DNA from 4 places in the Shewanella sp. Actino-trap-3 genome. Region 2 is predicted to be linked to each of the others. Evidence: predicted binding sites of a transcription regulator. Region 2 holds the regulator's gene; each other region holds the start of a gene.
The links. Region 2 encodes sigma-54, which starts transcription at its own class of promoters, with help from an activator protein. Its sites were predicted from a motif close to GTTGGCACGNNNNTNGNNT; they were not measured.
Positions count from the first base shown of each region.

Region 1: a site for sigma-54 is predicted at 1,940-1,958, ahead of flgB (flagellar basal body rod protein FlgB). Genes of this name have one in related genera too.
Region 3: a site for sigma-54 is predicted at 999-1,017, ahead of CXF80_RS11130 (superinfection exclusion B family protein). Genes of this name have one in related genera too.
Region 4: a site for sigma-54 is predicted at 3,319-3,337, ahead of CXF80_RS01955 (nitrate reductase). Genes of this name have one in related genera too.

Region 1 is NZ_PJCE01000001.1:1,844,964-1,849,990, reverse strand. Features, by position in the region: gene CXF80_RS07865 (chemotaxis protein CheV) at 41-961, shown strand; gene CXF80_RS07860 (CheR family methyltransferase) at 1,022-1,855, shown strand; gene flgB (flagellar basal body rod protein FlgB) at 1,992-2,390, shown strand; gene flgC (flagellar basal body rod protein FlgC) at 2,393-2,809, shown strand; gene flgD (flagellar hook assembly protein FlgD) at 2,833-3,618, shown strand; gene flgE (flagellar hook protein FlgE) at 3,679-5,027, shown strand, end outside.
Region 2 is NZ_PJCE01000001.1:3,853,392-3,858,418, reverse strand. Features, by position in the region: gene lptA (lipopolysaccharide transport periplasmic protein LptA) at 1-360, shown strand, start outside; gene lptB (LPS export ABC transporter ATP-binding protein) at 357-1,088, shown strand; gene CXF80_RS16630 (RNA polymerase factor sigma-54) at 1,231-2,715, shown strand; gene hpf (ribosome hibernation promoting factor) at 2,741-3,028, shown strand; gene ptsN (PTS IIA-like nitrogen regulatory protein PtsN) at 3,031-3,474, shown strand; gene rapZ (RNase adapter RapZ) at 3,471-4,337, shown strand; gene CXF80_RS16610 (HPr family phosphocarrier protein) at 4,354-4,629, shown strand.
Region 3 is NZ_PJCE01000001.1:2,625,402-2,630,428, reverse strand. Features, by position in the region: gene CXF80_RS20785 (hypothetical protein) at 265-561, opposite strand; gene CXF80_RS11130 (superinfection exclusion B family protein) at 1,088-1,669, shown strand; gene CXF80_RS11125 (DUF3149 domain-containing protein) at 1,849-1,980, opposite strand; tRNA gene CXF80_RS11120 (tRNA-Leu) at 2,455-2,539, shown strand; gene CXF80_RS11115 (hypothetical protein) at 3,663-4,361, shown strand; gene CXF80_RS11110 (S8 family serine peptidase) at 4,465-5,027, opposite strand, start outside.
Region 4 is NZ_PJCE01000001.1:433,774-438,800, reverse strand. Features, by position in the region: gene cobA (uroporphyrinogen-III C-methyltransferase) at 1-490, opposite strand, end outside; gene CXF80_RS01955 (nitrate reductase) at 490-3,279, opposite strand; gene cctA (tetraheme c-type cytochrome CctA) at 3,882-4,217, opposite strand; gene CXF80_RS01945 (NAD(P)-dependent oxidoreductase) at 4,625-5,027, opposite strand, start outside.

The sequences.
Region 1 (5,027 bases), 2.0 Mb from region 2:
TTTTATCCTTTTGAGTAACAGTTAACTACAAGGCTGTGTTATGTCGAGCATTTTAGAATCAGTAAATAAACGCACTCAGCTTGTCGGACAAAACAGATTAGAGCTGTTACTGTTTAAGCTGAACGGTCGTCAACGCTTTGGTATTAACGTATTTAAAGTAAAAGAGGTATTACAATGTCCTCCACTGACAAGGCTACCTAAGTTAAACCCCTATGTTAAAGGTGTTGCGCATATTCGTGGGGAAACAATTTCTATTATCGATTTAAGTGCTGCAACCGGTGGGCGTCCACTGACATCAACTGAAAATTGCTTTGTTATCATTTCCGAATATAACCGCAGTGTTCAAGGATTTTTGGTCAGTTCTGTTGAGCGTATCATCAATATGAATTGGGAATCTATTTTGCCGCCGCCCCAAGGTTCAGGACGTTCTTCATATTTAACGGCTGTGACTGAGATTGAAGGTGAGCTGGTTGAAATTTTGGATGTTGAAAAAATTCTTGATGAAATTTCACCTGTTAAGACCTCTATCAGTAAAGAAGTCAGCGAGACGTTAACTATCGATAAAGAACAGCATTATCATATTATGGTTATTGATGATTCTACGGTGGCACGCAAACAAATTATTCGTTCGTTAGAGTCGTTAAATCTGCAAATCGATACCGCTAAAGATGGTAAAGAAGCGTTGATCATGCTGAAAAATATTGCCGCTGAAATGGATGATGTCTCAGTTGAGATCCCGCTGATTATTTCAGATATCGAAATGCCAGAAATGGACGGTTATACTTTAACTGCTGAAATTCGTGATGATCCAAAATTAAAGAACATAAAAGTAGTTCTACACACATCATTAAGTGGTGTGTTTAACCAAGCAATGGTAGAAAAAGTAGGTGCTAACGATTTTATTGCTAAGTTTAACCCCGATGAATTAGCCTCAGCGGTTAACAAACATTTGAGTTTATAAGCCTCTAATATTGAACAATATTAGAGGCTTAGCTCATTGGCCACATATTAGGAAGTTAATGTGACAGATAAATCACTTGCTGAAGCAGAGTACAATCAATTTAGGCTGTTTTTAGAGCAGCATAGCGGTATTGTGTTAGGTGAGAATAAACAATATTTAGTCCGCAGTCGTTTAGCGCCGTTGATGGGGAAGCATAATTTACCTTCTTTGTCTGAGGTGGTTAAAAAGTCGATGAAACCGATAGAACGTCAGCTGCGTGCTGAAGTGATAGATGCAATGACCACCAATGAAACCTTATGGTTTCGAGACCGTTATCCGTTTGAATTACTGAACAATACTCTACTGCCTGAATACAGTAAGCTTGGCAGACCGTTAAAAATATGGTCAGCAGCATGTTCTTCTGGGCAAGAACCTTACTCTTTGTCGATGACAGTGTTGGAATATCAACAGCGTAAACCCGGTGCTTTACCGGGCGGCGCGACGATTCAGGCAACGGACTTGTCACCATCAATGCTAGAGCGCTGTAAGAATGCTGAATATGATGGTTTAGCGCTGGCTCGTGGTTTGTCTGAAGAGCGTAAGCGTCAGTTTTTTGATGCTTTACCGTCGGGCAACATGACAGTGAAAGATAATGTTAAGCGTTTAGTTAACTTTAGAGCACATAATTTACTTGAAAGTTATAGCTTATTAGGTAAGTACGATATTATTTTTTGCCGTAATGTATTGATTTATTTTGGGCCAGAGGCAAAGACTAAAATTTTGCGGCAATTTGCTGCCGCACTTAATCCTAAAGGTATTTTATTCTTGGGTGCGTCAGAATCTCTAGCAGGCTTAAGTGATGAGTTTAATATGGTTCGCTGTAATCCTGGTATTTATTACCAAAAGAAAATATAGATAAAATAACAAGTTAAGCTATTTATCATGCCGGCATTCGTCGGCATGTTTGTTTTTGTCTTTTATTCGTTTAAAAATTAAATTGTTGGCATAACCCTTGCTTTATTACTAGCAGTTAGCTGATGGAGGCAATTTTATGGCGATTAATTTCGATAATGCATTAGGTGTTCACCAATATTCTTTGGGCATTCGAGCTCAAAGAGCAGAAGTAATTTCAAGTAATATCGCCAATGCCAATACTCCTCATTATAAAGCTCAAGATGTTAATTTTGCTTCCGCCATGAAATCGGCAAGCTCGCATCAACAAGGCTTGAGTATGAGTCAAACCACAGACAAACATTTTGATTTAACGGCGTTAAGTCAACAACATGTTCAATATCGAATGCCAAATCAAGCCGATACTGGCGATGGTAATACCGTCGATACCCAGAAAGAACAAGCAGCATTTATGCAAAATTCGCTCGAATATCAAATGTCATTAGGCTTTCTTGAGGGCAAATTTAATGGCATGCGTAAAGCATTGAGAGGTGACTAATCATGAGTTTATTTAATATTTTCAATGTGTCTGGTTCGGGTATGTCAGCGCAGTCAGTGCGTTTGAATACTACCGCCAGTAATATTGCCAATGCTGATTCGGTGTCAAGCAGTGTCGATAAAACCTATCGTGCACGTCATCCTGTTTTTGAGGCCGAAATGCTAAAAGCCAATAGCCAGCAAGACAGTTCGCCTGGTGTCAGCGTTAAAGGCATTGTCGAAAGTAACAAACCATTATTAAAAGAATACTCGCCAGACCATCCAATGGCGGATGGTGATGGTTTTATTTACAAACCTAATGTCAATGTGATGGAAGAAATGGCCGATATGATTTCTGCATCACGCTCTTATCAAATGAACGTTCAGGTGGCTGATGCAACTAAGTCTATGTTGCAACAGACGTTAAGGATGGGTAAATAGTATGATTATTCAAGGAGGTAACAATGAGCCTCGTTAACTCTTACAGTCAGTCTTTACCGCAACAGTCCAGTAGTGCTTCAAACACAAGTGCTACAACCAAAAATTCTGTGCAGGCAAATACGACCACCACGACCACAGGTAATCCTTTTCTTGACGGAATTCGCTTACCTGAAGAAAGTGCGATACCTGAAACAAAAGATCAGATGTTAAAGCAAGATGATTTCTTTGCTTTACTCAGTCAACAGTTGTCGATGCAAGATCCCTTTAAACCGGTTGATAATGATCAAATGATTGCCCAAATGGCATCATTTTCCACAGTCGATGGTATTTCAAATCTTAATGATGAAATTCTTAACCTCAATACTGTGATGAGTTCTAGCCAAGCATTGCAAGCTTCTGGTTTAGTGGGCCGTAAAGTGCTTATTCCTTCTGATACCGGGGCTATTTCTACTGAAAACTCAGAAATTAAAGGGGTGATCAGTACGCCATCAAGCATCGAATCTATTTCGGTCAGAATTGAAGATGAGTCGGGTCAGTTGATTAAGAGCTTTAATATTGATGGCAGTAAAGGCGGCAATGTTGACGTGACGTGGGATGGTTTAGATTCAGATGGCCAACCTGCAGAAGCCGGTAATTACGCCATTAAGGCTAGCGGTAAAGTGGATGGAACGTCGGAAGATTTAGCCGTATCGACTTATGCCCATGTTACCAGTGTGTCATTGGGCACTGTGGCGACAGGCGCTATTTTGAATTTGCGTGGAGTAGGTGGAATTAAGTTATCTGACGTACTCGCAGTATCTGAAACATAATACGGCCATCAACAAACAGTTGGCTGTCATCATAAATGAATTAATTGTGAGAGGTGAAACATGTCATTTAATATCGCACTGAGTGGTATTGCTGCCGCGCAAAAAGACTTAAATACAACCGCGAATAACATCGCGAACGTGAATACTATTGGCTTTAAAGAGTCTCGAGCAGAGTTTGCTGACGTGTATGCTAATTCTATTTTTTCCAACGGAAAAACCGCAGTGGGCGGCGGTGCCACCACCTCTCAAGTTGCGCAACAGTTTCATCAAGGTAGCTTGCAATTCACCAGTAACTCGCTAGATATGGCGATAAGTGGTGGGGGTTTCTTTGTTACCTCGTCAGAATTAGAGACTAAAGATCAGTCATTTACCCGTGCCGGTGCATTTAAAGTTGATTCAGGCAATTACATGGTTGACTCAGCAGGTAACTTTTTACAAGGTTTTCCCGTTGATGCAGATGGTAATTCAACGTCGGTGAGCTTAACCACCACCAAACCCATTGAGATCCCAGATACAGCCGGTAGCCCTGTAAAATCGTCAAACGTTGAAATACAGATGAATCTTAATGTGGGAGAGAATGCATTAGATCCCGCTAAGTTTAATCCTAAAGATTCTGACACCTTTAATAATTCCACCTCGGTGACGATTTATGATTCGCTAGGTGAGTCACATATTATGACCAGTTACTTTATTAAGCCTGAGCAGGGTTCATATACTGGCGAAAGTAATTGGGTGGCCTTTTATGCTGTCGATGGAAAGCCTGTTGACACGACTGTTGCTGGCAGTTATGAAACAGATACTGATGATGATGGCACCAAAGATAATAGTGCATTGGCAGAAGCTGCTGATCCCGATGGATTAGGAGGAACATGGTCGGGTGCAGTGCTTACCTTTAACTCAGTAGGTGCTAATATAGGCAGTAACCCAGATCCGATTACCACGGAGCCATTAGGCACTGCGGGTGCAAATGCTTTAGGCCCTGGGGCCGATGGTACTCAAACTCTTAATATAAAGTTTGATAATCCAACCCAGTATGCTTCTCCGTTTGAAGTGACTAAATTAACCCAAGATGGTATTACCGTTGGCCGATTGACTAACGTAGGTATTGGCGCTGATGGTTTAGTGACCGCAAGCTACAGTAATGGCTCAACGGTGCCGTTATCGCGAGTAGCCTTGGTGCGTTTTGCCAATGAGCAAGGACTCACCCAGGTGGGGAATACGTCTTGGAAAGCCAGTATCGATTCAGGTGCAGCATTAGCGGGAGAGGCCAATAGTGGTACATTTGGTAGTATAAAATCTTCTGCGCTTGAACAGTCAAACGTTGAGTTAACCACCGAGCTGGTGGATTTAATCTCGGCTCAGCGTAACTTCCAAGCTAACTCGCGTACCCTTGAAGTGAACAATACCTT
Region 2 (5,027 bases):
CGGGCGTTTACCCCCGAAAACAGCACCAGTAAGAAACTTATCGCCACTGGCAAACCCGCGACGTTTTCACAAGAATTAGATGACGGTCAAATTGGTACTGCCAGTGCCGACGAAATATCCTATGACCTTGCGACTACCACGCTAACATTGACAGGTAATGCCAAACTTAATCAATCGGGTAGCCAAGTGACCGGTAATCGAATTAAGTACAACATCAATGCGCAAGAGCTTATTGCTGAAAGTTCGGGCACAGGGCAAGATCGGGTTATCACCATTATTCAACCTGAGAATTTCCAAGACGAGTCTGCGCCAAAGCAAAAACTCCCTGAAATCCCAGTTAAAAAGCAGATCAAACCATGACCCAAATAACCTTAACCGCTGAAAATCTGGCTAAAAGCTATAAAGATCGTCAAGTTGTTAAAGATGTCAGTTTAACGGTTAAAACAGGCCAAATTGTTGGGCTTTTAGGCCCCAATGGTGCAGGTAAAACAACCACCTTTTATATGGTTGTCGGCCTAGTGAAAAGTGATAAGGGTCGAATTTTAATTGATGATGACGATCTCACTGACGATCCTATGCATCTGCGAGCTCGCAAAGGCATTGGTTACTTACCACAAGAAGCCAGTATTTTCCGTAAACTCACAGTGTATGACAACATTATGGCCGTGTTGCAAACGCGCAAAGAACTCAGTACAGACCAACGTATTGAACAGCTTGAGCATCTATTAGAAGAGTTCCATATTACCCATATTCGAGACAGCCTAGGCATGTCGTTATCGGGTGGTGAACGTCGTCGTGTTGAAATTGCGCGCGCTTTAGCCGCCAATCCAAAATTTATTTTACTCGATGAGCCCTTTGCTGGTGTTGATCCGATTTCTGTCATCGACATAAAAAAAATCATTCAACAACTTAAAAGCCGAGGTCTAGGAGTATTAATTACCGACCATAACGTACGTGAAACGTTAGATGTCTGTGAGCGAGCTTATATCGTCAGCCAAGGTAATTTAATTGCCGAAGGCACACCTGATGAGGTATTGAGCAATCAACAAGTTCGGGCGGTGTACTTAGGTGAACAATTCAAGCTATAGTTACTTTACGGGCCTTTAGTCTATCTAACTCATTTGATTGAACGATATCTAAACAGCGTTAAACATCATTGATGTACGTGACAATCCATTACAGTTTTATAAATTGTCACTTTTATGGAAATCATCTAGGGATAAGCGGTAAATGAAAGCGTCACTCCAACTTAAAATGGGTCAACACTTAACCATGACCCCACAATTGCAGCAAGCCATTCGCTTACTGCAATTATCGTCATTGGAGCTACAGCAAGAAATCCAACAAGCATTGGATTCAAATCCATTACTTGAAATAGAAGATGAGTTTTCTGAAGCAAAAGACCCCGTAAAAGAAAATCGCGACCAAGCTGATACAGACTTCAGTGACAACAGCATTGTCAATATTGAAAAAGACACCTCAACAGTCGACACAGCAGAATCTATGACCAAAGAAACCATGGATGATTTAGCCATGGATACTACATGGGATGAAGTGTACACCGCCTCGCCGATGTCAGGTTCAGGTAGTGCTAGCATGCGCGATGATGACATGCCGTTTCAAGGTGAAACCACCGAAGGTCTGTATGAACATTTAGAATGGCAGAAAAATCTCACTCCATTTTCAGAGACCGATCTTGCCATTGCCACAGCGATCATCGACGCCGTGGATGAACGCGGTTATTTAACCCAAAGTACCGACGATATTCTCGAAGCCATGGGTGACGAAAATGTTGAGTTAGATGAAGTTGAAGCTGTATTAAAACGAATTCAACACTTTGATCCCGTTGGTGTTGCTGCACGTGATTTAAGTGAATGTTTATTGATCCAATTAGCGCAATTCTCTAACACCACACCCTATATCGATAATGCCCGTTTGCTAATTAAAGACTATTTAACCTTAATTGCTGGGCGTGATTTTAGATTATTGATGCGCAAAACTAAGCTAAAAGAAAATGAGTTACGTGACGCCATCACCCTAATCCAATCACTCAATCCTCGTCCAGGCTTATTGATCACCGCCACCGAAGACGAATTCGTTATTCCCGATGTCACGGTACTAAAGAAAAATGGCCGTTGGGTTGTAGAGTTAAACCCAGACAATATGCCCAAAATTGGCGTTAATCAGCAATACGCTGCCATGGCTAGAAGCAGTAAAAATCAGTCTGACAGTCAATTTATTCGAGGCCATTTGCAAGAGGCTAAATGGTTTATTAAAAGTATCGAAAGCCGCAATGATACTCTACTCAAAGTGGCAAATTGCATTGTGCAATTTCAGCAAGGCTTCTTTGAATACGGTGAAGAAGCCATGAAACCTATGGTGCTAAATGATATCGCTGAAGCAGTAGAAATGCATGAATCGACAATTTCACGAGTCACCACACAAAAATATATGCACACCCCACGTGGACTATTTGAACTAAAGTACTTCTTCTCTAGCCATGTCAGCACTGACGATGGCGGGGAATGCTCATCAACAGCAATTCGTGCTTTTATCAAAAAGCTGGTTGCCGCAGAAAACCAGAAAAAACCATTGAGTGACAGTAAAATGGCTCAACTTCTGGCAGAACAAGGCATAAACGTTGCTCGTCGTACGATTGCAAAATACCGAGAAGCAATGCTAATCCCGCCCTCAAACCAACGTAAGAGTTTATAACCTACAAGGTTGTGGAGGATTTTCTATGGATATAAATCTGACTGGACGTCATGTCGAAATAACAGAATCTTTACGTGAGTATGTTAATGGTAAATTTTCAAAGCTTGAACGACACTTCGATCAGATCCATAATGTACACGTTGTACTCCATGTAGAAAAATTACAACAAAAAGCAGAAGCCAAAATCCACGTTAATGGCGCAGAGATTTTTGCTATGTCAGAAAATACTGATATGTATGCTGCAATAGACGCCCTGATCGATAAACTCGACCGTCAGGTAATTAAACACAAAGAGAAGTATACAAAACACTAACGATGGAACTTTGTACCATTCTGCAGCCGGAATGCACTACCTGTGCCACACCGGGCAGTAAGAAAAAAGTACTGGAACTCATCAGCAATTTAGTCGCTGCCCAGTATCCAACCCTGTCTTCGCAAGAGGTTTTTGAAAGCCTATTAGCGAGAGAAAAAATGGGTAGCACAGGTATAGGAAATGGCATTGCGATACCTCATGGTCGATTAACGACCATCGATCACCCCATCGCGATATTTGTTAAATGTGAAGAAGCCATTGCCTTTGATGCAATTGATAAGCAGCCCGTGGATATTTTATTTGCTTTGTTAGTACCTGCAGACCAGTGCCAACAACATTTAGGCACGTTATCGAGTATGGCTAAAAAGCTCAGCGATAAGCAAATATTGAAACAGCTTCGCAAAAGCCACAACGCAACAGAACTTTATCGGGTTATAACTGCATGAAACTTGTCATAGTATCGGGACGTTCAGGTTCAGGGAAATCCGTTGCCTTAAGAGTATTAGAAGACCTAGGATATTATTGTGTCGATAATTTGCCTCTACCCCTCATTGGCACATTACTCGCTCAGCTCAAGGGCAGTAATGATTTAGTTGCGATTAGTGTTGATGTCCGCAACATTGCTGAACAAGGCAAAGTGCTTCAAGACCAATTAGCCCTACTTGAACATGACACTGAAATTATCAGCTTCTTTCTAAATTCCAATGATAAAGTGTTACTTAAACGCTACAGCGAAACACGCCGATTGCACCCGTTATCTAAAAATCATATTTCACTGCAAGAAGCGATCAAATTAGAAGGCCGTTTACTTGAGCCTACCGCAAAAATTGTTGACCATTACATTGACACTTCGGCGCTAAATATCTACGAGTTAAGCGACCAAGTTAGGCAAATACTATTAGGCAGTGTCGATAAAGAATTAGTGATTAACTTTGAGTCTTTTGGCTTTAAGCACGGCATGCCGACTGAAGCGGATTTTATGTTTGATGTACGTTTTTTGCCCAATCCACACTGGGAAATAGAATTGCGCCCAATGACAGGATTAGACGAACCCGTACAAGAATTTTTAGGGCGTCAGCCATTGGTCAACAAGTTCATTTGGCAAATTGAAAACCTATTTGAAACCTGGATGCCACATCTAGAACGTAACAATCGCAGTTACCTGACTATCGCGATTGGTTGTACGGGTGGCCAGCATCGGTCGGTATATATTGCAGACCAATTAGCAAAACGATTTAGGCAAGGCAGTAAACACACTGTTAATGCTCGCCACAGAGAATTAAGTATAAGTGAACTAACCGCTAAGTGAGCATAGGATTGCATGAATGATCAAACTTGAACGCCAAGTTACCATTTCCAACAAATTAGGATTACATGCCCGTGCAGCAACAAAACTCGCGGTATTAGCCGCCGATTTTGACGCGAACATCACCTTAACTCAGGGCGAAAAAAACGCCAGTGCCGCAAGTGTGCTCGGGTTATTAATGCTTGAAAGTGGAATAGGGAAAATGATCACCGTGACCGCAAAGGGCCCAGATGCCGAAGTAGCATTAAATGCAGTGTGTGATCTGATTAATGCTAAATTTGATGAATCTTGTTAAATTAGTGAAGAGTACGATTCGCGAGTCACTCACTTTTTAATCCACTATTATTCTTATTACACGTGGCCTAACCAAACTGTCACGACATTGATGCTCAACGGTAGACATCAGTCCCTCGATAATATTAGCCCTTAAGTTTATCTCACGCAGTTGATACCCATCTGATTAAGTATCAGTTCACTCTGCGGGAGTTTAGCGTTTAACATAATACATATATCGCCGCTTTCAGCAACGGATCCAGTTTGACTCTGCATCCGTGTAGTCGTCCGTCAATATGATGTATAGCAGCGTAGACCATGCATAATTTCGTCCAAAGGAAACGACTCAAGTATCCCATTTTGGCGTTACATTGTCTTACAAGCAGACAACGATTATTGCACCAATACGCCTTAAACAGA
Region 3 (5,027 bases), 1.2 Mb from region 2:
TCAAAAATATCTTTGGCGATATCATTGGCAATGACGGCGCTATTACGTTTAAATTTTCAGATGAATACTATCGGGTTCAGTCAGCACATTAATGTGAGTTTTCGCGTGCGCAGCATGTTTAACAGCACGAGAATACACATTGATATAAGGTTACTGATCGCTTGGGTGAGCAAACGGGTATAACGGTAACCCCTGATCAACATTTATGGTTACTTCGACATATAGTGGTAGAAATATCACTATCGTTTAGGCCAAATTAGGGCGTCAGTAATGGCAGATATTGAATGACGAAGAGTAGAATAACGAAGAGTAGAATAACGAAGAGTAGAATAACGAAGAGTAGAATAACGAAGAGTAGAATAACGAAGAGTAAAAAGAGTGTTTGCGTGCTTTATTCTCCAAATGATCGTAAATGACATTGAGATCGGCTTGTTCGATGAGCGTTGCAACAGGAATATTTTCATTATTGGTATAAATTGAGGGCAATGGCCTCTCGATGATGGCCGTTTTCTTATATTCATCAAAGTGCCATTCTTGATTACTATCATCACGGATAGACATGTAGGTTATGTGTGCTTATTGGCTTAATCTATGGCGTTGGGTGTTGATAAAAACGTTCATCAATGACATATATACCGACTGCTAGCAGGTCTATATGTACTACTTCTATATCCAAAACTCCCGGTCCATTCCGCCTAGGTCACTTTACTCATCACTCCCGAGCTAATAAGCCGTTGTCACCATAGTCATAAAACAACTCAATATACGATAGAAAGCGTTAATTTTCGAGTCATAGAGCTTTGTCTTCATTATCGTATAACGATCAGTCTATTTTCTTCAATATGAAAAATTATGGAGATGATTTACCTGCCAAAATACTGATTTTACAGTGAATTTCGATGGTGTTAATTTCAATGGGATACTTTTACTCAAAGCGTAGTCGGATAGGCCAAATCTAGTGTGGAAAACATACATAAATACCAGGCTACCTACTAATTTATGGCATATATTTTGCTTTAACTCTATAAGTTCAAAAATATGACACTGCGGGTGATCACTGATGAAAATGAAAACAGGAACAATTAAGATGTTGAACAGTAAACGTTTGTTCGTAAGTGTAATGTCTTGGATTATCGTAACCTGCACCAGCTTACTGTTTGCGCCTAAATATTTATTGGCGAGTTTATCGTTAGACAAACTCGTTAGCGAATATGGTCAGTTTATTGGCTTAGGCTTAATTATTGGTGTGGCCTATTTTTTAAGCCAAATTTTTGCCTTTGTTGTCGATGAGTCCATCGTATATTTACGTCAAAAACGTACAGTAGAGACTATTGAAGTAAAAGTAAAACTACTTGATCCTGCAGAAAGAGCCTTGCTACGTGAATTTTTTTTACAAGGGCAGACTATTTTAACCTTGCCGCAAAATGAGTTGGCGGTTAAAAATTTAGTTAACACTAGCATACTCGAAATGCTAGGCAATGAACGTCACTATGCTATACAAGGCCCAACGGCGGAATACAAAATTTCTATGCAAGCACGTAATTATTTAAATCGTGATGTATTACGTTTACCTGCTGGTGAGCCGAGTGCAGATGAAATGAATTATCTGATCAAAACGCGACCACATTTTATTAATGGCTTGGTTCAATCGCGCAAGCATGCAGCCTAATATCGTGGTTAGTTGCGGTTAGAAGTCGGTTTGAGTGGATAAAAAAATGGGGGCCTATAAAGCCCCCAATCTGGCATAAAAACACTTCATGTGTTTTGTCGCCAATTTATCATTCGCAAGGAAGTATCCATAATGATTATGAATAATAAGCAGTAAAAAAACTTAGCCTAGTAAGCGACTCACTTAGTCGGTGCAGACTTCACAACAAACATCCACATTAGATAAGACATTATTCCGAAGGTACAGAAAATCACCATCATAGAAAGTAATCCTATAGCGTTACCAAACATTAAATCTAACCAAAATGCCATGATATTTATCCTCGGAATGTGAAATCATGATCATCATAAAGTCAAAATTACACCGCAATACTGATCTTGATCAATTTTTAGTCGTCGTGATGTTATTTTTTTGTAAAATTGCTTCTTAACTCACAAAACACCTCTATTTCATCTCAGTTAGGACTATGAATGACTTTTGAGCAGTTGAGTGTTTTTTATAGAAAAGAATAGGTAAAGGGCTTGCGATTATTAAATGCAAAGGTATAATCGCCAACACTTAATTGTGACAAACTTTGTTGATACGTGGTTTGAGTTGCACAGTAACTCAGTAGCAGCCTAAAGACATGGCTATAATCAGATAAATATAATCGCATTGAGTATCGATATTTGAGTAAGTATAATACTTGAGTGTTGGTCATAAAGAGTCAATTCACTAAAATTGTTTTGCAAAGATATTTGGACTAATCAGATTACTTTGCAAAGCTAAAATAGCTTAAAATCTTTGCCTGAGTGATGAAATTGGTATACATGGGGGATTCAAAATCCCCTGCTTCGCGGCGTGTCGGTTCGAGTCCGACCTCAGGTACCATTATTTAAAAAGCCCCGTTCTTAATTGAACGGGGCTTTTTAATGCTCTTAATTTATTGATTTTATGACTAATATCCTTGTAAACACTATTTTCTTCTACCATTGACGCTAACAGATGATGGGGTTACGTTAAGCTATAAATACCAAGGTAAACGGCCAAGTGTTGCGCGTAATAGTCTCAGTAGTTTGTTTAGTTATGATGTAAATGGTAATCGCTTTAAGTAAATTAAAAAACAACATGATACGGTGGCTCTACATTACTATGTCGGTCGTTTTGAGCTTGAAGTGACGCTTGGTAGGATCGTTGAAAAAACCTATATTGGTAACTAGACTATTAACATGCAAGCCTATGTGGGCTGTTTGGGAAGTCAATTACTGTTTTAGCATGAGTTACGTAACCACTTGGCCAGTGTCGATACCTTAATAGATGCCATAATGGGGGGCGGTATTGCAGCCTCGTGACTATAATGTATTTGGCCAACCTGCGTAAATCGTTCCTGGTAATGCGTTTCTATCAAGTACAAGCTGGCGGCAGGGTGTGACCAAGGCGTATACCAAGCATCAGTATTTGAATGAGCAAGAGTCGATCCACATCAATGGCCCAATATACCATGTTAACGTCAGTCGTTTTTTACATGTTGCTCCCTTTGTGCCGCACCCAAAGCACCGTCAGAGTACGAACCCATATGGGTGTATCTTGAAAACTCCTTTGAGCCGACCCTAAAGAGTATGCGTCTTTATGCCGTAGGGATGATGCCCGCGGTTGTATTGCTGATAAAGTTAACAATGTCGCGAGTGACTGATTATAAGACGCGACATTAATGGTAAATCATCACAGGTGAATTCTGTTCTTTGTAATTCAATTTACATGCTAAATATAAATGACCTAGAAATGATTTGTTGTATTTATGCGCTAAATTAAGGTCATATAAACAAAGTTTAATATAATTATGGATATTTTATATTTTAAATAAACCCTTTTTTATCAGCACCTTATATGTTTTTAGGTATTGTGTGATCTGATGTGCGTTGTTTTCCCCCTCATACAGTCTTGCGATCGTACATGCGGGGCTTTAGTTTGTCCTATGTGCGTCACTTTTTGACGCTGATAAGAAGGAGTTTCCATGCCAGCACAATTTAATGTTCAAATTGGTTCTTTTCGTAAAATCAATAAGATCCCTAATGCCTGGTCAAATGAAGAATACCTTCAATTGATGGCTATTATGGGCTTAAATGATGATTTAGAAGGAATGGAGGCTACTGAACTTAGAGAAATGTGCATGATGTCTCTAAATGATTTAGAGCCAAATGAAGCCGCTAAAATCGTCTTGACTCATTTATTCAGTGAATTGCCTGAAGGTAAAATTGATCAGTTAAGTAATGACATGATGGGTGACAGAATGTGGGAAGAATATTCTGACTGCTTGCTTCATGAAGGTTTTTTTAGTGCTTATTCATTATTGAGAGAAGCATTTAATGGTGTATTTGCCGAGCCTTCTGGTGTTGAGTTTATGGTTAATGTTACTGCAACAGATGCCGAAGATTTGAATATTTTTGATGAGTCATTGCATGCTGCTATGGTCCGCCTTCTGGCATCCGGATTATCTCCCGATGCGTTATTACATCGATTATATGAAGATCAAATCACGGGTACCCATTTCCCAGAAGCTCCTGGGATATTGTGGCAATTAGAATCAGTATCAAGTGAAGACTTATCCCGTCAGTTTAAGATGATCAGCTCAGATTTTTGGTTTGGTAAATTTGCGAATGTAGAGCAGTTTGAAGCCTCAGCTCATGCTGATGAATCGGATGAAAATGAATAACTAACCTTATAAAGTCTATTGCTTTAGCCAATAAAAAAACCAGCTGTTAACAGCTGGTTTTTTTTACATCATTTTGGCAAGGCCAAATTAATGATTACTATTATTAGTGCTTACGACGACGTAATGCAGCTAATGGTAGTAATAATGCCGTTAACCAACCCATAGAACCACCAGAAGATTGCTCTACTTCCTCGTTGATATTAATGGTTGCTGTACCCGGTGCACTTGTCATTTCACCGTCTGATGCGGTTACGGTAAACGTGAAGGTGTCATCACCAACTGGAGCAGTAAACAGAATTGATGGACCACCGTTGGTAAAGCTAACACTCTTACCACCAGTTTGAACCCAATTATAAGTTAAAGCATCACCATCGATGTCTTTACCATTTGCTTTTGCTGTTACTACGAATCCACCAGCGCTATTCATTCCTGAAGGCGCAACCGTTGGAGCATCATTAACGTTATTTACCGTAATAACAACTTGTGTAGGCGTGCTCAAATTCCCTTCTTCATCAGTTGATGTATAAGAGAATGTATCCGTGCCAGTAAAGTCTGCTGTTGGTGTATAAGTGAATGCACCATCTGCTGCTAAGGTGAGTTCACCATTAGTCACTTCATCAACAAGAACAACAGTGTCTAATTGTCCAACAGGAGACACATCGATTA
Region 4 (5,027 bases), 3.4 Mb from region 2:
CTCGAAAAGTCAGTGGAATACCTGTGCTAGAAGCACAACCTAACGCGGCGGTAACACCGGCAATAAACTGCGAACGGATCCCCTGCTGAGCCAAGTAAAGCGCCTCTTCTGAGCCGCGACCGAAAATATGCGGGTCTCCGCCTTTTAAGCGCACCACTTTAAACCCTTGCTGTGCCAAGCTCAGTAATAACGCATTAATATCTTCTTGCTTAACACTGGGCTGGCCGCAACGTTTACCGACAAAGTGGCGCTGACAAGATGGCGTCACTAAGGTTAAAATATCGCTGCTAACAAGGCTGTCAAACACGAGTGCATCGGCTTGGGCAACAATCCGCGCCGCCTTAATGGTCATCAAATCCAATTGACCACAACCTGCGCCAACAATGGCGACTTCGCCAGCTTGCAGTTCGCTTGTAGGTAATCCATCAGTAAGACAGCCTAAAGAGTTAATTGACTGATGACCTTTTATCATTGCGTCTACGCTATTCATTAGGCAACGTCCTCTTCTACTGCATGTTGATGTTCAATTTCGGTGTACGATAATGCATCCAGCCAACTTTGCTTGGCACACTGCTTTACTTCACTGTGACAACTGCCACATTGACGCCCGCAACCTAATAATGATTGAGTGCTATCTAATGCCTGTTGAAAACTGATGTTGGTTAAACCGTCACCCATCACTTGGTCGTTAAATTGTTGATTGATTTCGTCGTTAATGCTCGCTTCGGTTACCCCTGTACAAGCACAGATTAACGGGCTATTACCGGCTTTAATTTGCTGATGTAGCAACTTCATTAACTGCTTGTCGACAGGCTTGCCAATAAACGCATTCATCTGATTTAAGCCCACATTCACTTGAGTGTGAGACAACACTTTTAATGCCTTAAGTAATCCTTTATCCATATTGCATTGGATATATAAAGGCTGGCCATCTACCGTTAAGGTCCATTTAAGTGAATAGGCTGTCGCTTGATAGGCAAAACCGTCGTTGGTATCTGTAAAACCAATGTGATGACACACTCCGTTCTCCAGCGTTTGTGCAACTTGCCAGCATAGCCCGTGAGCAGAAGAGTCGTGTTGACCAAAAACAACACCTTGCAGCGCAAGTTGAATAGGGCTTAATATCACTGGTTGACACTTAAATCCTGGTTGCTTTGATATTGGATCAACACGGGCATCTAACGCCTGATTCACCCCTTTGGTCATAGAGAACTGCGCCGACCAATGCATCGACATCGATGCCACATTGGCTGGCATATCGTCATCGACAACGGCGCGTGCCACAGTGAAGGCTGACGATAATATGGTCGCATTGGTATCCATTGAGTGCGGGGTCATTGCTGATTGAATTCGTACAAAACCACCTTCGGTTAAGGAGAATTTTTGCAACTGTGATGAATGTAAATGAATAACAGGCTCAGGAATGCTGGCGCGTAAACTGGCGATATGTCCGGTGCGAGTCATGGTATGCCACTGATCGCGACTACGGCCGCTGTTTAATAACAGTGTGTTGTTGGTTAACGACTGCTCTGATGGATTAACAGGCGCTGGCGCGACAAATTGCGCTTTACCACTTGCAGTGGCAAACACACCATCACTGAAAACTCGCCCGCCTCGCTGGCCTATTTGCGTAGCAGAAGCAATAGGCCATTGTGTTGGCAGTAACGCATCATATTGCCCTTTTGATAAGTCGGCTAAGCCAGTTAAATCAAATACTTTGTTAGGAAACTGCTGTTTTACTCGAGCAGACATGGCTGAAAATTCGTTGAAAACACTGGCGTTATCTTCAAAATCAAATCCGTGAAAGCCCATTTTTTTGGCCACTTGGCTCATAGCCCACCAATCAGCTTTAGCTTGACCTTTGGGGGTAATAAACCCACGCTGGCGGGTAATGGTGCGTTCACTGTTGGTCACAGTACCGCATTTTTCTGACCAACCTTGCGCTGGCAATAACACATCAGCAAGCTTGGCGGTATCTGAGTCTGGGCTAATTTCAGATACCACTACAAAGGGGCAATCGGCTAAGGCTTTGGCAATTTTTTCACTATTAGGTAACGACACCACTGGGTTGGTACCCATAATCCAAATCGCTTTAATTTTGCCATCGGCAAGGGCATCAAACATCTCTACTGCTGCTAAGCCTTTTTGTTCGGCTACGCTGTCGGTTTGCCAGAAATCAGCTAATAGCTGACGTTCAGGTGCTGAAAATCCCATATGACAGGCTAACTGGCTCGCTAAACCACCGACTTCACGGCCGCCCATAGCATTAGGTTGTCCGGTTAACGAAAAGAATCCACTGCCTATTTGTCCAATTTGACCTAAGGCAAGATGACAGTTAATCATCGCATTGGTGGTATCTGTGCCTATAGTTGATTGATTCACTCCCTGACAAGATGCGGTAAGTACTTTTTTATGACCCGCCACTAATTGATAAAACTCAGTAAGACGAGTAACAGATACTCCGATTTGATTTGCGAGTTCGGCTAAATTGGCACTTAATTGTTGCGCCTCGGACACAACAGAATCAAAACCCTCGGTGTGTGCTGCAATGTAAGTGTGATCAACACAATTTTGATCGGCTAAATAACCCAGTAAGCCATGAAATAATGCTAAATCGGCACCTGGTGTAATCGCTAAATGTAAATCCGCTTGTTTAGCTGTCGCGGTTGATAGCGGGTCGATAACCACTAAACGGGCATTATTGGTTTTTTTAGCCGCTAATATTCGTTGAAAAAGCACCGGATGAGTCCAAGCAGTGTTAGCACCCACCAGCACGATGACTTCTGCTTGCTCTAGGTCATCAAAGCAAGCTGGCACCACGTCTTCACCAAAAGCGCGTTGCATTGCACTCACCGCTGACGACATACATAAACGAGAGTTAGTATCGATGTTAGCCGTTTTTAAAAAACCTTTGGCGAACTTATTCGCGACATAATAATCTTCAGTGAGTAATTGCCCTGAAAGATAAAGGGCAACAGAGCCGGGGCCATGCTCAGCAATGGTTTGTGCAAAAGTATCAGCAATTAAGGTGCTCGCACTATTCCAATCAAGGGGTTTACCTGAACGATATTTTGGATAACGTAGCACATTGGGCTGATCTAAACTGTCGAGTAAGCGTTCACCTTTAGCACATAAATGACCGTAATTTGCAGGATGATTGATATCACCCACTAATGATAAATCAGCTGTATTTATATCAGTCCAATCCGCTTTGTTCGGTGACACGCTTACGCCACACCCGACACCACAATAAGCACAACTCGATTGGATCTTTGACATACATCTACCCTTTCACCTTGATTATTTCATAGTTAACTACTGCGAAAGCTGTGCCAAAAAATTAACTTACTGATTTACAATAGAAATAAAAACCGTCTAGATTGATAACCGCAATATTTGTGCAACAAAAGTGCAGACCTGCGCACTTTTGTTGCGCATCTATCTGAAAATAAAGGGATTTTAATACCTATAAAGAGGTATTACCTTGTTGTTTCATCCCTTATAAGCAAATCATCAACTCAAGGCATATTGAGGTAGGAATAGTTTTTTCTAGTCAGTTGATACAACGCAGAGGCGTAACCAATAGGAATGCCTGCAAGTCGAGTGGCAACACTGCCTATCTTTTGCTGAATAAATTCATCAGGCTTTAGCCCAAACGGGTAAACAAGCCTCCCTCATCGCCTCGCTAACCAAAAATAATGGCAAGTTATATCTATGACTTGAAATAGACTGATCCCGATCGGTTTACCCCACTCCGTATCCCGGATTGAGGTTAAGTTAGGCTTATTTATGCAGGCAGATGTAAGGTTTTAGTCAGTTATTAGGAGAATAAAAACAAAAATACCGACATAAAGTCGGTATTTTTCAGCTATCAAGATAGCTTATTTTGCAGTACGGCCATCGTCATGACATGTATCACACGTTGGTACTTCGCCTACTTTTGCGTCATGTGGTGCGTGGCAATCGGCACACATTAACATACCATCATGCGGCTTATGGTTATCATCCATTTCAGCAAGAGAACCATGACAACTTTGACATTGTTCAAATTCATATACACCATCTGATGATGGCTCTCCATCAGCGTGACAGTTTTCACAGCCACCCATTTCAACATGAAACTCAGCGAGGGTCTCATCAGCAGCAAATGATGCAGAAGACATCATCATTACCGCGAAACCGGCCGCAAACAATGTACTTAGTAATTTATTGCTCACTTTTCATTCCTCCAATTTTAGTGTGTGCCCGCATTCTTTTTATCTGACGCGGATCATCACACTGCAGTACGACACTTTACTTAAGGGTTTACTCAACAACTTTATTTATAAACAATTCATTAAAACAATTCATAAAACAATCGAAAATTGAATGGTAATATAAACGTAGCTAATCAATCTACTTTAAGCAAAATTAATTTAGATTAGGTAATAATAGCAGCGTTAACATTTTGAATATGTGCGCCACATCATGTAACGCAATGGTTTTTAGTCAACAAACCGACTTGCTACCAATGATAGCTAATGTAGTCATGGTTAATTTAAGTTGGGTTGTCGCCAATAAAAAGCCCCGACTAATGTTGGGGCTATCTTTGAGCTATCGCATTTATAACAATGATTTGTTGATATTAACTGCGAGATTTTTCTAAACGAGCGAGTAAACTAGAAGTATCCCAACGGTTGCCTTTCATCGCCTGAACTTCAGAATAAAACTGATCAACTAATGCCGCGACAGGTAAATGGCTACCATTTCGGCGAGCTTCATCTAGGGCAATGCCTAAGTCTTTTCGCATCCAATCGATAGCAAAGCCGAAATCATATTGACCTTGCCACATAGTCTGATAACGATTCTCCATCTGCCAACTTTGTGCAGCACCTTTACTGATGACCTCAATGACTTTTAAGCCATCTAAACCCGCACTCTTTGCAAAATGAAGTCCTTCAGCTAAGCCTTGAACCACACCCGCAATACAAATTTGATTGACCATTTTAGTCAACTGACCCGAACCTGCAGGTCCAAGCAATTCAGCA